Regions from separate parts of the Mycobacterium sp. IDUB_28 genome, predicted to be linked through region 2. Evidence: riboswitches for the same ligand, from Rfam matches in the RefSeq annotation. Region 2 holds a riboswitch; the other holds the start of a gene.
The links. Region 2 has a riboswitch for cobalamin ahead of metE (5-methyltetrahydropteroyltriglutamate--homocysteine S-methyltransferase). Riboswitches for the same ligand answer to the same signal wherever they lie in the genome.
Positions count from the first base shown of each region.

Region 1 (3,407 bases), on a different contig from region 2:
ACATCGAATTGCGTGGTGTGCGATTCGGGTACCACCACCGCGATTCGAGCCACGAGGTCATAAGCGGCGTCGACGCCACCATCCCGAGCGGCAGTCTTACCGCGATCGTCGGCCCGTCCGGCGCCGGGAAGACGACGTTGCTCAGACTGATTGCCCGCTTCTTCGACGTCGACGACGGCAGCATCCGCATCGGCGGCTACGACGTACGCGAACTCGGCACCAGCGCAGTCGCACACCTGACCGCGCAAGTATTCGACGACGCTTACCTTTTCGACGGCACCATCGCTGACAACCTGCGGATGACCGATCCTGATGCCGCAGAAGCCGAGCTGTCCCACGTTGCCGGCATCGCCCGGCTCGACGAAGTCATCAACCGGCTGCCCAACGGGTGGAACACACGCGTTGGCGAAGGGGGGTCGGCGCTCTCGGGCGGGGAAAGGCAGCGTGTCGCGATTGCCCGCGCGTTGCTCAAGAATGCGCCGGTCGTGCTCCTGGACGAAGCTACGGCCGCGCTCGATGCCGTCAACGAGGCCGCCGTGGCCGCAGCCATCCGCGAACTAGCTCACGAGCGCACGGTTATCGTTGTCGCACATCGACTTTCGACGGTGATAGACGCCGACCAGATTCTTGTCCTCGATGACGGTCGGATCAGCGCACGCGGACGTCACGAGCAGCTGGTCGCAAACCAGGGGACCTATACCAGGTTCTGGGAAGAGCGGTTGCGTGCCCGAGGCTGGCAACTTCGGCGCGATCAGCCGACCCCTGCTGCGTCCGGGTCGGCATAGCCTGCCCCAGCGGAAGATGCCGCGCCGTGTGGGCACCATTTCTACCGCTGAGGCAGGTGTTCGCCGAGAGTTTGCCTACATCTCGACTGGCAGGGGAGGCGGCTCCAAGCCGCCGCCGAATATCTGTCCGACGATGCTGAACAGATTCGCCGTCGCCGCGATCGGACCGACCGGGAGCGCGGGAATCGGCAGGATGCCTTGGAACTCGTCTTCAGTGAAAGTGAGCTCGACTCCGATCGAGTTCAACAGCGAACCGCCGACGCCGTTATAGATCGGTCCGGCGGCACCGTACACAACCTGCCCCGGACTGAAGAGGCCACCGAAACCAAGGCTCAAGCCGGTGACTTGTTCGGTGCCCCCGGTGGGACCGCTGATGAACTGGTTGACTAGCGGCGCAAGGGGATCCAGGTTCAACGTGGCCCCGTTGAAGAAACCGTCAACGACGTTGGCCGGTGTGTTCAACAGGCCGGTGAGCGCCCCCGTCACATTGCCGCCGGTGATATCGGCGAGGACGCCGCCGGCGCTGTTGAGCAGCGCGACGCCGGGGCTTGCGAATGGACCCACGGCACCCATGAGCAGGCCGCTCAAGGGTGAAGCTGCGAAGTTCAGGACTTCAGTGAGCACTACTCCCACCGGCCCGTCGGGGAGGAAACTCTCGATCAGCCCGGTATAGATTTCGTTGTGCGCGTTGGGCACGTACGTCACCGGGTCGGAGATCGTCTGGGTGATACCGCCAAGCGTGTGCTGGGTGACCGCGAGTGCGAGGTCTCTGGGGGCACCGACCAGGGGTATCGCCTGTGCAGCAGCCTGCAGCTTGGCAAAGAAGCCCGCGGGGTTGGTGACGAGGTGGTTGATGCCACCGGTGAACGTGTTCAGGCCGACCCGCGAGGCTCCGAACACCGTCTCGGCGTTCTGCGCCGTCGTCGCGACGACCTGCTCCCACCGGGTGATCGGGTCGACGGCAGTCGCGGCCGCGGGTGCATGGGATGAGCCCAGTGCGCCGAGCAGGTTCTGCTGCGCGTTGGCGACCTCGGCACTTGTGTAGGCCCCGACGCTGGAATTCATCGAGCTGACGAACTCGGTATGAAACGCCAGCGCGTGTGAGTTGACCGACTGGAACTGCCGGCCGAAGTTCTCGAACAACGACGAGATCGCGATGGAGATCTCGTCCTCAGCTGCGGCCGCGATTCCCGTGGTGGGTCCCGAAACCGTCGCGGCGGCATCGGCGAGCGCTCGGCGGATACCCGACAGATTTTGTGCTGCGCTCTGCATCAGATCCGCACTTGCGGTCACAAACGACATGCTTGCTCTCCCTTATTCGTTCGCCAGTACGGTGACCGCCGGTCGGAAAAATTTGCACAGGCGTCGTACGGCCAACCGCACAGGAGGTGGCAAAGGACGCGCAGCATCTGAGGTGGCGGCTTTCTCCGGGGTGCTCCGCCCCGGGTTAGCAGGATGCGATGACACGAGTCTCCTGGCTCTCGGATCGCCGCTCGCCTCGCCTTCCAGCCAAATGGCCGTGGCATGTGAGGGTCGCTCCCCGATGACAGTGGCGGCACCGCGCCGGATTCGCACCGGCTTCCTGCGTCGTCATCGCCGTACGGGCGACATTGTTACACGCCGGGGACCCCCAACGGAACAGGCAGGCCCGCCCCGGCTGCCACGGCGGTGACCTCGTCGGAGCGATGGCATCGCAGCGGCACGGTGTGAGTCCGTCCGTCGCGATTACCGCGCCACCCCTAATTGCCCTCGTTGCAACTAGTTCGCTCGATGGTCGGCGTTCTGAATGGCGGCCATATCGTCGAAAGAATCGGCGGTTTCGGTGAGGTCTTCGCTCCAATCGCCGAACGGATCTGGATAGCGGTCCCAGTCAGCGGGGGAGCAGAGTTCGTCGTCGGTGAGCAGAGCACGGCCGAGACCATCGAGGATTTCGCCGGAGTCCGCGCTGTAGACCAGGATCGTCATTGCCGTGTGCCGGTCGCCGTGCAGGGGGTCCCACCTCAACTGGGCGAGGGCACGGCGTTCGTCGTCGACGCCGGCCAACTCCGCGTCGGTCATGGCAGTGAGCCACTTGTCTGCTGAACCGACCCGCCATCCACCTCCCGCCGATTCCAGCCACATCGCCTGCTGGTCCTGACCGGCTAGCCACAAGCGACCTCGAGTTCGGATCACTCCCTCCAGCAACAGCTCCATGCGGTCGTACAGACGCTGGGGGTGAAACGGACGCTGGGCGCTGAACTCGACAAGTTGGACGGTGCCGGTGGGCTCGAGGGGAGGTTGCCCGGATAGCAACGGGCCGTGCGGATCATCGTCTCGCCCCCGGCGCGCACGACTGTCAAGGCCGGCGAGCACCTGCTCAATTCTGTTCGCTCCGTAGCCGATCCGTGCGCGGGGCGCCAAGCGTCGCAGCACCGTGGCCAGGATTGGCTCCACATCGCTGAGAACGATGACATCCGCGAATTCTGCCTGTCCGACCACCACCTGCGCCTCGGTACGTCCGTCGTCTAATTCGCCCTCACCCAGAACCTGGCGCAGCCACCGCGACGAGTCGACGCACGTCACGACCGCCGCGATCCGAACATCAAGGGCCGCAGGGCCGTCGATGTAGCCGGACGCCACCCT
Region 1 is NZ_JBVAXK010000001.1:456,302-459,708, reverse strand. Features, by position in the region: gene ACZYZ9_RS02135 (ABC transporter ATP-binding protein) at 1-785, shown strand, start outside; gene gjpA (outer membrane porin GjpA) at 861-2,087, opposite strand; cobalamin riboswitch at 2,233-2,415, opposite strand; gene mrf (ribosome hibernation factor-recruiting GTPase MRF) at 2,544-3,407, opposite strand, start outside.
Region 1: it holds a riboswitch for cobalamin, as region 2 does, so the genes downstream of both, gjpA (outer membrane porin GjpA) here and metE (5-methyltetrahydropteroyltriglutamate--homocysteine S-methyltransferase) in region 2, are expected to answer to the same signal.

Region 2 (3,407 bases):
CGCTGAGCTGGGTCAATGTCAACGCTCTGGACCAGTTCTCCGATGAGTTCAGGATTCAACTCGCGTGGATGCGTCAGTCTCCGCCCCGCGACGCGGTCAACCCGGGTTGGTCCTACACGACCCGGTTGCGTCAGATGAAATCGCTGCTCTCCGAAGGCATCCGGTCTGCAGAGATCCGCCTCGAGGCGCCGTCGGCCACCATGTTGGCGCGCTGCGTCATCGGCATGCAGTGGATACCGGAGAACATCCTGCGCGAGGTGGGCACCCGCACGTCGCTCATCCTGGCGCGGGACACCGTGTTGCGCGGCGTCGCGGTGCGCGGCAAGTAGACCAGTCATCCGTTTCGGGTGCCACGCGTAACGTCGACGTCATGGCGAACATCATCATCATCGGCGGCCACGGCAAGGTCGCATTGCAGCTGGCCCGAATCCTGACCGAGCGTGGCGACCAGGTGACCTCGATCGTCCGCAATCCCGGCCACACCAGCGACGTTGCGGACACCGGTGCCGAACCGACCACGGCCGACATCGAGGAGCTCGGCACCGACGACATTGCCGGCCTGCTGGCGGGTCACGACGCCGTCGTCTTCGCCGCCGGGGCCGGTGGCGGCGACGCGGCGCGCACCTATGCCGTGGACCGCGATGCCGCGATCCGGGTGATCGACGCGGCAGCGCAGGCCGGCGTCAGCCGGTTCGTCATGGTGTCCTACTTCGGCGCCGGGGCGAACCACGGTGTGCCTGAGGATGACTCGTTCTTCGCCTACGCCGAGGCCAAAGCGGCCGCGGACGAACACCTGCGCGCCACCGACCTGGACTGGACCGTGCTGGGACCGGGCCGACTCACCGAAGACCCGGGAACCGGGCGCATCGCGATAGGCGAAGCCAAAGGATCGGTAGCGCGGGCCGACGTGGCAGCCGTCGCCGCCGCCGTCCTCGCCGACGACTCGACAATCGGCCGGACCGTCGAGTTCAACAACGGCGACGTCCCGATCGCCGAAGCGCTGGCGACCTGAAGATCGCGCACAGAGTAGCCTTGGCGACGCAGCTGGTCTGCCGTCGTCGCACCTGTGGCGCCGGCATCAAGCGAGGCCTTGATGGCTCGCGAGAGGGAATCCGGTGAGAATCCGGAACTGTCCCGCAGCGGTATGCAGGAACGACCGCCGTCTTTGACAAGCACTGGTCCCGTGAACGGACTGGGAAGCGACGGCCAGTAGGAGCACCACCCGGTGCGCGCCTGTGAGTCCGAAGACCTGCCAGCTGTGCCGGACGCGCCGCGTTCGGCGGCACATCGCCTCGTGGAATGGGCGTTTGGCCGGGGCCGTTGCGGTTGATGCATGCCGTAGCGCGATCGGTTGCGCGTCCGCGGGCGGTGTCCACACCGTCGAATCCGAAGGACCAGCTCGTGACCGCACCAACTTCTCCGAAATTCACCGCCACCATCACCGGCTCCCCCCGCATCGGCCCGCGCCGCGAACTCAAGCGCGCAACCGAGGGCTACTGGGCCGGCCGCACCAGCCGATCCGACCTGGAGTCGGTCGCCGCGTCGCTGCGCCGCGACACCTGGACTCAGCTGGCCGCCGCCGGCCTGGACTCGGTGCCGGTGAACACGTTCTCCTACTACGACCAGATGCTCGACACCGCGGTCCTGCTCGGCGCGCTGCCGGCCCGCGTCGGTGGGGTTTCTGACGAGCTGGACCGCTACTTCGCGGCGGCGCGCGGCAACGACGAGATATCGCCGCTGGAAATGACCAAGTGGTTCGACACCAACTACCACTATCTGGTCCCTGAGATAGGCCCGTCCACCCGGTTCGGGCTGCACCCCGACAAGGTGCTCGCCGAGCTGGAGGAAGCCCACGAGCTGGGCGTCCCCGCGCGTCCCGTCATCATCGGTCCGGTCACGTTCCTGCTGCTCAGCAAGGCCGTAGACGGCGCTACGGCTCCCATCGAACGATTGCAGGAACTGGTGCCGATCTACACCGAACTGCTGGCGCTGATCGCCGACAGCGGCGCCCTGTGGGTCCAGTTCGACGAGCCCGCCCTGGTCACTGACATCTCCCCCGACGCTCCGGCACTCGCGGAGGCGGTCTACAACGCTCTGGGTGGAGTGGCCCACCGGCCGTCGATCTACGTCGCCACCTACTTCGGCAACCCGGGCGCGTCGCTGGCAGGGCTGGCCCGCACACCCGTCGAGGCCATCGGTGTCGACCTGGTCTACGGCGCTGACACGGGGATCGCGGCCGTTCCAGAACTGGCCGACAAGACGCTGGTGGCCGGCGTGGTGGACGGCCGCAACATCTGGCGCACGGACTTGCAGTCCGCGCTGAGCAAGCTGGCGAGTCTGCTGGGCTCGGCGGCCACGGTGGCGGTGTCGACGTCGTGCTCAACCTTGCACGTCCCGTATTCGCTGGAACCCGAAACCGGCCTGGACGATGCACTGCGCAGTTGGCTGGCGTTCGGCGCCGAGAAGGTGCAAGAGGTCGTCGTTCTCGCGCGTGCACTGCGCGAGGGACGCGAGGCGGTCGCCGATGAGATCGAGGCATCCAATGCGGCGGTGGCCTCGCGCAAGCAGGATCCGCGCTTGCACAACGATCGCGTCCGCGCCCGCATCAATGACATCGTGGCGTCCGGCACGCATCGCGGTGACCCGGCTGAGCGGCGGGCCAGTCAGGAGGCGCGGCTGCAGCTGCCTGTGTTGCCCACCACGACGATCGGTTCTTACCCGCAGACCTCGGCGATCCGCGTCGCACGGGCCGCGCTGCGATCCGGCGAGATCGACCAGACGGAGTACGAGCGTCGGATGAAAGCCGAGATCGCCGACGTCATCAAACTGCAGGAGCAACTCGGGCTGGACGTGTTGGTGCACGGCGAGCCGGAACGCAACGACATGGTGCAGTACTTCGCCGAACAGCTCGACGGCTTCTTCGCCACCGACAACGGCTGGGTGCAGTCCTACGGCAGCCGCTGTGTCCGCCCGCCGATCCTGTTCGGCGATGTGTCCCGGCCGCACCCGATGACGGTCGAGTGGATCACCTATGCGCAGTCGCTGACCGAACAGCCGGTGAAGGGTATGCTGACCGGTCCGGTGACCATCCTGGCGTGGTCATTCGTCCGCGACGATCAGCCGCTGGCCGACACCGCCAACCAGGTCGCCCTGGCGATCCGGGACGAGACGGTGGATCTGCAGTCGGCCGGGATCGCGGTGATCCAGGTCGACGAGCCGGCGTTGCGGGAACTGCTGCCGCTGCGACGCGCCGAGCAGGACGAGTATCTGCAGTGGGCCGTGGCGGCTTTCCGATTGGCCACCTCCGGGGTGGATGACTCCACCCAGATCCACACCCATCTGTGCTATTCGGAGTTCGGCGAGGTGATCGGCGCCATCGCCGACCTGGACGCAGACGTCACCTCCAT
Region 2 is NZ_JBVAXK010000005.1:450,161-453,567, forward strand. Features, by position in the region: gene ACZYZ9_RS13745 (TetR/AcrR family transcriptional regulator) at 1-329, shown strand, start outside; gene ACZYZ9_RS13750 (NAD(P)H-binding protein) at 371-1,012, shown strand; cobalamin riboswitch at 1,078-1,271, shown strand; gene metE (5-methyltetrahydropteroyltriglutamate--homocysteine S-methyltransferase) at 1,330-3,407, shown strand, end outside.